One region of the Vibrio sp. 16 genome, then DNA from elsewhere that is predicted to be linked to it. Evidence: predicted binding sites of a transcription regulator. Region 1 holds the regulator's gene; the other holds the start of a gene.
What was found. The regulator CRP, encoded in region 1, controls carbon source genes, mostly activating them, when cyclic AMP is high. The targets are predictions, from matches to a motif close to TGTGANNNNNNTCACA.
Positions count from the first base shown of each region.

Region 1 (4,600 bases):
TGGCCCAACGGTTGAATGTGATGTGCGTAATATTGAATCGGTACGTCACTCGTTCCGAGCCAAAGTGACCATCGCGGAGCATTCAAGCGCGAACGATTACTTGATTTCTAATACGTCTTTTGAAAATTTCCGCGCGACAGCGGCAAAAGCGTCCTATGACCGAGAGACCGAATCCGTGATTCTTTCTCCTGAGGTAGCGGATGCACTCAAAGTAAGCGAAGGCGAATTCGTTCGAATGTTGGCTCAGTAAGCCTGAATGTATAAAGAATTTGAAGGAAGAAGTTATGACACATTGGATTGCAGGTGAATGGGTTGCGGGACAAGGCGAGCCGATGAGTTCGCAAAGCCCGTACAACAACGAAGTGATTTGGCAAGGCGACAGTGCAACGCCTGAACAAGTCGAGCAAGCGGTATCGGCGGCACGCAGTGCGTTTCTCGGTTGGAAGAAAATGAGCTTTGCAGAGCGCGAGGCGATTGTTTTGGCCTTTGCCGAAAAAGTGAAAGAGAACAGCGAGCAGATTGCGGAAATCATTGCCAAAGAAACGGGCAAGCCAATCTGGGAAACGCGTACAGAAGCGGCAGCAATGGCCGGTAAAATTGCTATTTCGATTCGCGCATACCATGATCGCACCGGTGAAGCGCAGCGCGAAGCAGCAGGCAACCAGATTGTTCTACGTCATCGCCCACTGGGTGTGATGGCGGTATTTGGTCCGTATAACTTCCCGGGTCATTTGCCAAATGGTCACATCGTGCCAGCCCTTTTGGCCGGTAACACAGTGGTATTCAAACCATCAGAGCAAACGCCACTAACCGGTGAGTTTGCGATGAAACTGTGGGATCAAGTTGGTCTACCAAAGGGCGTGATTAACCTAGTTCAAGGTGCCAAAGAGACGGGAATAGCGCTCGCTGATTCGAAAGGTCTTGATGGCGTACTATTCACGGGTAGTGCAAACACCGGACACATTCTGCACAAGCAGTTTGCAGGACAACCTGGCAAGATGCTGGCTTTAGAGATGGGCGGCAACAACCCGATGGTTATCTCTGAGAGCTATGGTGACCTTGATGCGACGGTTTATACCATTATTCAGTCGGCATTCATCAGTGCAGGGCAGCGTTGTACCTGTGCGCGTCGCTTGTATGTGCCTGTAGGTGATAAAGGTGACCTATTAGTGAGCAAACTGGTGGAAGCGACTAACAAGATCCGTGTCGACCAGCCATTTGCAGAGCCTGCTCCGTTTATGGGGCCTCAAATTTCAAAAGCTGCCGCTGACTTTATCCTTGCTGCGCAAGCGAATCTGCAAAAGCTTGGCGGTGAGAGTCTAATCGAGGCGAAAGCGGGTGAGGCGGCATTTGTTACACCGGGTATCATTGATGTCACTGCGATTGCAGAGCTGCCAGATGAAGAGTACTTCGGCCCGTTGCTGCAAGTCGTTCGCTACCAAGGCTTGGAAAAAGCGGTGGAACTGGCTAACGACACACGCTTTGGCTTATCGGCTGGCCTAGTGTCTACCGATGACAGCGAGTGGGAGTACTTTGTTGACCATATCCGTGCGGGTATCGTAAACCGCAACCGTCAGCTCACTGGCGCGAGTGGTGATGCACCATTTGGCGGTCCAGGCGCATCGGGTAATTTACGTCCAAGCGCTTACTATGCCGCAGACTATTGTGCTTACCCAATGGCTTCGATGGAAGGCAGCGAAACATTGCTGCCTGCTACGTTAAGCCCAGGGTTAGATCTATAACCATAATAAACCACTAAGGTTTCCCTTATTGCCTTTCTCAGCCGAAAGGCACTTTAAACGTCACAGGTTGAAGGCTACCTAATCAGATTTTCTGGACACATTTTGGTTAGGTGGCCTCTTTTATATCGAAAAACAATACTAATAAAGCTCTCTTTAACGTAAACAACCCCGATACAAGGAGGCGTTATGACGCCAGATGTTTTGTTCCAACCGTTATGGAATGACTATATTCAACGCTTATGTCCCTCTGCTGAAAAAGTGCATCAACTTCTGCAAGAAGACGAAGCATTGATCAACGACCATATTGCTTTGCGCACCTTCAATGTTGAGCCGTTAGGCATTGCGACGCTGGCTCAACCATTCCTTGATGCTGGTTACACCCCTTGTGGTGACTATGTGTTTGAGAGCAAAAAGTTAGTCGCCAAGCATTTTGAACATCCAGATCCAACGCAACCGAAAGTATTCATCAGTGAACTCAAAGTCGATGAGTGTTCAGCCGAGTTGCAGGCTATCGTGGCTAAACTGGTTGAGCAGGTAGACGCCTCTCAATTGCAAAGCCCAGAGTTTTTGTATGGCGGACGTTTGTGGGATCTTAGCTACGCTGATTTCCAGACGTTGGCAAAAGAGAGTGAATACGCTTCTTGGTTAGCTGCCCATGGTTATGGTGCAAACCACTTTACTGTGAGCGTTAATCAGTTAAATGCGTTTAACGAAGTGGTTGATGTGAACAACCATCTGCGTGATGCAGGCTTTACCATCAATGAGTTTGGTGGTGAGGTGAAAGGATCTCCTGATGTGTTGCTCGAACAGTCATCCACTATGGCAGACAAAGTCCCCGTGCAATTTACTGAAGGCACAGAGATTATCCCGGGTGGTTTCTATGAGTTTGCCAAGCGTTATCCAATGAGCAACGGCGAGCTCTATCCAGGGTTTGTTGCGGCGTCTGCTGATAAGATTTTTGAAAGCACCAATGGGTAAGTTAGAACAGGGATTACCTAGTTTGTATTGCTCATAAACAAAAAGCCACCCAATGGGTGGCTTTTAAAATTCAGCAGTTAATCGAGATTAACGAGTACCGTAAACAACGATTGTCTTACCGTGAGCAGAGATTAGGTTCTGCTCTTCTAGCATCTTCAAGATACGACCTACTGTCTCACGAGAACAGCCAACGATTTGACCGATTTCTTGACGAGTGATCTTGATTTGCATGCCGTCTGGGTGAGTCATCGCATCTGGTTGCTTCGCTAGGTTTAGTAGCGTTTGCGCGATACGGCCAGTAACGTCTAAGAACGCAAGGTCGCCCACTTTTTGGCTTGTCACTTGAAGGCGGCTTGCCATTTGCGCTGAAAGGCGCATTAGGATATCTGGGTTTACTTGAATTAGCTGACGGAACTTCTTGAATGAAATTTCTGCTACTTCACAAGGAGATTTAGCACGAACCCATGCGGTACGCTCTTGGTCTTCTTCGAATAGACCAAGTTCACCGATAAAGTCACCTTGGTTTAGGTAAGAAAGGATCATTTCCTTACCTTCTTCGTCTTTAATAAGAACCGCAACTGAACCTTTAACGATGTAGTACAACGTCTCAGCTTTCTCGCCCGCGTGAATTAGCGTGCTTTTTGATGGGTACTTATGAATATGACAGTGTGAAAGGAACCACTCTAATGTTGGGTCGGTTTGAGGTTTACCTAGAACCATAATATCTCACTTCCTCTGCAGGGTACGCTTGCCGCTTTCCATGTTTTAGCTAAGCCTTAAATAGGCTTACTAGGATAAGAGCACTTTACAAATGCTGCAAGCCAACTTGTGTTTCGGTTACAAATAGTATCCTTTTTCGAAAACGATTTCTTGATTTTAATCGGGTCCTACTTGGGTTTTGCTACGCAAAACTGTGCACATGATCACGGTATGAAAAGTAATCGTGTTCTAGCCGTGAGTTCTAGCCAATTTTTCCTGTTTCGATGAGTTGCTGAAGGATAGGACGAACGATCAATTCCATCGCAAAACTCATCTTGCCACCAGGCACGACTATGGTGTTATGTCGCGACATAAATGAACCATCAATCATTGCCAGTAAGTATGGGAAATCGACGTTCTTAATTCCGCGCAAGCGAATGACCACGAAACTCTCATCCAAGCTCGGGATGCCTTTTGCATTTAAAGGATTGGATGTATCGACGGTCGGCACTCGTTGAAAGTTAATGTGGGTGCGCGAAAACTGTGGGGTGATGTAGTTGAGGTAGTCGTCCATCGAACGAACAATCGAATCCATCACCGCTTCACGAGAGTGACCTCGATCGCGTGTGTCTCGAACAAACTTTTGAATCCACTCTAAGTTCACGATTGGAACCATGCCAATCAAGAAGTCCACATGCTGGGCAACGTTAACATCGCCATCGACGACGCCGCCATGCAACCCTTCGTAGAAAAGAACGTCGGAGTTCTCTGGCAAGTCTTGCCAAGGGGTGAAGGTGCCAGGCATTTGGTTGTATGGCACTGCCTCGTCAAAGGTGTGCAGGTAGCGGCGAACTTGCCCTGTACCTTCATGGCCATATTTACGAAAGAACTCTGCTAGCGCAGGAAAGTCGTTAGCTTGTGGGCCAAAGTAACTAATATGGCGGCCTTGCTCGCGCGCCTTACGGATCTCCACATCCATTTCTGGTCGTGTGAAGCGATGGAAGCTGTCGCCTTCAACCCATGCGGGTTTGACGTTCATCATATTGAACATCTTACGGAAAGCTTCTGAAGTAGTGGTAGTACCGGCGCCAGAAGAACCGGTAACGGCAATAATTGGATGTTTTGCTGACATGACAAACCTTGTCGTTGAATACGTTCCTGTAATCGGAGTTCACTATAGC
Region 1 is NZ_OY808997.1:2,774,819-2,779,418, forward strand. It holds gene astA (arginine N-succinyltransferase) at 1-250, shown strand, start outside; gene astD (succinylglutamate-semialdehyde dehydrogenase) at 285-1,742, shown strand; gene U9J37_RS12710 (DUF1338 domain-containing protein) at 1,929-2,720, shown strand; gene crp (cAMP-activated global transcriptional regulator CRP) at 2,808-3,440, opposite strand; gene U9J37_RS12720 (phosphoribulokinase) at 3,682-4,551, opposite strand.

Region 2 (4,600 bases), on a different replicon from region 1:
GACAAACTCACAAGACAACCTCTCGCTTTATCACCAACCGAGATATCAGGTTAGCGCAGTCGTGAGTTTCTTTGGACCAACGGATTTACTGGCGTTGGGTTACAAAGGAGGGAAAGCGGTTAGTGACAAATCCTCGGTATCTCGTTTCCTGGGCAATACGCCTAGCGTGATCCCAGAAATTGCGAAACAGGCATCGACGACGACGTACGTTAATGAAAAAACGCCACCATTCATTCAGCTTCACGGCACACTAGATAAGCGCGTGCCTCTAGCACAGAGTGAGCAGCTAAAAGCTAAGTTGGACGCATTTGGCGTCGAGAATCAGCTGTGGATTGAAGAGGGGGTTGGCCATAGTGCGCCAGTTTTCGATACCGAAAAGTATGTGCCCCATGTCGTGACATTTGTACAGCGATACTTACCAACTCTTCATTAATCATAATGACTCTATGTCCACCATCTGAAAGTCAACTCGCTCAGATTGCGGCATAGAGTCGAGTGTTTACTGAGCCTCATAGACAATCTCACCTTGCAGCATGGTCATTAACACGGTGGCTTTCGCGATGTCATTGGGCATTAATTGTGTGATGTCATCATCGATTAGGACCAAGTCGGCGGATTTGCCGATTGCGATGGAGCCAGTGATATCACTGATTCCCAAGCTTTTCGCTGCGTTTATGGTGTAAGCCTTTATCGCCGCATCTACGGATGGCAGCCCGGTCTCTCCCATTTTTACGCTATTGGCGATACCAACGAGAGGGTTGATATCGTGCACGTTCCAATCGCTGCTTAATGTCACGTTAGCACCTGCGTTAAATAGGGCTCTTAGGTTCATTAGCGCTCGTGCCCGTGTCGCCCCCAAAAACGCCTGCGCCCATTGGTGATCGTGGTAGGCGACGTAATCCGATCCCACCTGAAAATCCGCGGTTACATCAAGTGTCTTAAAGCGGGAGCTGTCTTTTACGTTGACCAGTTCTACATGAGTCAGTGTGTAAGGGCGATGAGGGGATTGGCGACGAACGCTGGCGATGGCGTCCAATGATTCGCGGATCGCCCCATCGCCAATGGCATGAATGTGAGCGCCATATCCGATTCGATCTAGCTCATTGAGCCACGTTTTCATCTGTTTTGGTGGAATGTAATTAATACCGTACGGATCATTGGGTAAGTAAGTGTCTAAATAGGGCGCGAGAGTCTTGGCGGTGCCATTAATGAAGATGCCATCGCTGTACATTTTTACCTGATTGACCAGCAGTCGACGCGAGGTATCGTTAGAGTGGACTCGTTTAAGGAAATCAAGTTGCGGTTTCACAGGATCTGCCGGATATATCCATGGACGTAATGAGACTCTGGCGGTTAGATCTTGTTCTTTTTCTGCTTGTTTCCAGACATCAAACCAGCTTCGTTTCCAATATAGGCGCCCGTCCCCTATGGTGGTAATGCCGTGAGACGCCGCTTCTTCCAGACCATTCATTAATCCCTGATAGCTTTGCTCAAACTGATTTTCCAACGCATTCCACGCTATCTCCATCACTTGATCGCCTGCGTTATCTAATAAGATGCCGTTTGGTTTTTGGCTGTACTCATCTTTGAGTATTCTTCCGCCTTGAGGATCTGGCGTTGACGACGTGATACCCGCTTCGGCAAGCGCCGCAGAATTAACCCACATAGAGTGCGAGGTTTGCTCCATCAGGATGACAGGTTGATTTGGGAAGACAGAATCAATCACGTCGAGTGGGGTATCGTGGTTGTGCTCACCTAGAATCGCCTCTAATGAGAATCCATAGCCCATCAACCAACCCTCTCCAGTGTGCTGAGCTTTACATGCTTCGAGATAAGGGCGTTGCTCTTGCAGAGAGGCACTCATGCTCAACTCGCATTGTCCGCCAGCTTCAGAGGCGGCTTCAAATACATGATTGTGATTGTCGATAAACCCTGGCATCAAAAACGCTTGCTCAGCATCAATCATGTGAGTGGTCGACGTTTTATAGACAGCAGCTGAGTGTTTGGTACCAATATGAACAATGTTCCCTTGCGCAATCACAAGGGTGTCGGCATCCGGATGCTGATAGATCTTTGCATTTGAGATCAGCATATCAGTGGTTTGGGCAAAGGCGGCACAGCTAGACAAAATCAGGCTTAGTGCGAGAGCGGTGTTAGAGAGTCGGGTCATTGGCTTGTCAATACAACGTGGAGGTAGAGTAGCTTAAGTCTATGTATGTTTGGGGCAAACTACAAAGGGTCGCTTATCGAAAATGGCTAGTACAGAACCTGCGCGTTAGGTCCCTTCTCCAAACTTCCCAGAGAGCCCTTTATCGTCCGGTATGGGAGCCATGTCATTGTCCTTTTTCTGATACTCACCCTAATTTTTGCTTTGTACTCTAAATAAAAAAGAAATCTATTTCAAATGAATTGGAGAGGTTTTTGATCGAAGAATAGTAAGGTTTGTACACAATTAAACCTCTACCTTGTGATTCTGGCTTTATTTAAATTGTTTATTTTTAATGATTTAACTTGGGTTTTTCTAAGTATCTCTTGGTTGTTGGTAAGAGATAAGATTTTATTCGAGTGTTCGTATTTCTAGTTCTGTTTAACTTGGTTGGATTTTAAAGGTTATTGCTCAAAATATTAGATGTCGAATTAGTGACAGTTTGGTTAATCTGGTCTTTTGTGTGATTTACATCACATAAACTGGGCTTTTTTGAGGTCAAATTTGCCTTTTGGGGCATTTTCTGCGTGATAATAAATAGCAAGTTTATTTAGAGTTCGAAGTAAATGCACATTCCTATGATCGTATCAGCACCTTGGGTTGCTTACCCTGAAATTGATGAGCAAGCCCATTCTCATGGTTCATTTGAAGAGCCAACTGCAGAGGATGGCGACGAGATTTTTAACTTAATCGCCCAGTGTCCACCACTCGACACCAATTCTTCCTACTGCAATTTTTTGCAATCAACGCACTTTAGCCAAACTTGTTTGCTTGCCCGTTGTGATGGTGAGGTGTCAGGTTTTGTTTCTGGATACCTCAAGCCTGACGATCCCACGACGCTATTTATTTGGCAGGTGGCGGTTTCTCCCAATCACCGCGGGAAAGGATTGGCTTATCAGATGCTTAAGTCGCTGTTCGCGAGAAAGGCTTTACGAAATATAGCGGCCATTGAAACCACGATTACGCAAGAAAATGGTGCCTCTTGGGCGCTGTTTAAAAAGATCGATAAAGAAAATGGTCAGCAAGGCAGTGTTTCAACATTTCTCGACCAAACAACACACTTCAAAGGGAAGCACGATACGGAGTATTTGTATCGTATCCCGCTAAAACCCACTCAAACCACAGGATAGATAAACGGTCTAATCATGGATATTTTTGACAAACAAGAATCACAAGTACGTTCTTACTGCAACAGCTTCCCAGTCGTATTCACTAAAGCAAAAGGGTGCTGGCTAGAGACGGAATCAGGTGAAAAGTACCTGGACTTTCTTGCTGGTGCTGGGTCTCTTAACTACGGCCATAACAACCCGATTTTTAAACAAACGTTGCTCAACTACATTGAGTCTGATGGTATTACGCACGGGTTAGACATGCATTCTGCTGCGAAAGCGGACTTCTTGAAAGCGCTGTACAAGCATGTATTTCAGCCACGAGGTCTGAACTATAAAGTCCAGTTTACAGGCCCTACCGGAACCAATGCGGTAGAAGCCGCGCTCAAACTGGCGAGAAAAGCCAAAGGTCGCAGTTCTATCGTTGCGTTTACTAACGGTTTTCACGGGTGTACCGCGGGAGCCCTTGCCGCAACAGGAAACCAGCACCATCGCCAAGGCGCAGGAACAAGTTTAAATGATGTAACGCGCATTCCGTTTGAGGGTTATGCCGACATTGATGGGCTGAAATTATTTGAAACCATGTTGAATGACAATTCTGCGGGGATCGACAAACCTGCTGCCGTACTGGTTGAAACGGTGCAAGGTGAAGGTGGCTTGAATGTCGCCTCTGAGGATTGGTTAAAGAGACTGAGCAACCTCTGTTCGAAGCACGATATTTTACTGATTGTGGATGATATTCAAGCAGGTTGCGGGCGCACTGGCACCTTCTTTAGTTTTGAATCTTCAGGCATCAAACCGGATATGGTGACCCTATCGAAATCCATTGGCGGTTATGGATCGCCAATGGCGCTTGTTCTGATGAAACCTGAGCTAGATATTTGGAATCCCGGAGAACACAACGGCACCTTCCGAGGCAACAACCATGCGTTTGTCACGGCGACCAAGGCGATTGAGGCGTATTGGGCCGACAGCGCTCCGTTCGAGGAGCATATTTCGAATTGTTCACTGCTGGTTTCGGAGGTGATTGAGTCTACGTTGCTCCGTTACCCAGAGATGTTCGTCACTCGCAAAGGCCGCGGGATGATGATGGGGATTGAATGTCGCAGTGGTGAGTTGGCTAGCGACATCGTCAAGAACTGTTTTGATAACGGCTTAGTTATTGAAACTGCGGGCCCCAACGATGAAGTGGTGAAGTTCTTTGCGCCGCTAACCATCACAGAGTCTGAGCTGCAACAAGGTCTAGATATCTTTAAAAACGCGGTTGAATCTGTCGTTGAACAAC
Region 2 is NZ_OY808998.1:688,194-692,793, reverse strand. It holds gene U9J37_RS17450 (alpha/beta hydrolase) at 1-433, shown strand, start outside; gene U9J37_RS17445 (amidohydrolase) at 500-2,170, opposite strand; gene ectA (diaminobutyrate acetyltransferase) at 2,773-3,336, shown strand; gene ectB (diaminobutyrate--2-oxoglutarate transaminase) at 3,352-4,600, shown strand, end outside.
Region 2: the regulator CRP is predicted to act here: its motif matches at 2,669-2,684, upstream of ectA (diaminobutyrate acetyltransferase).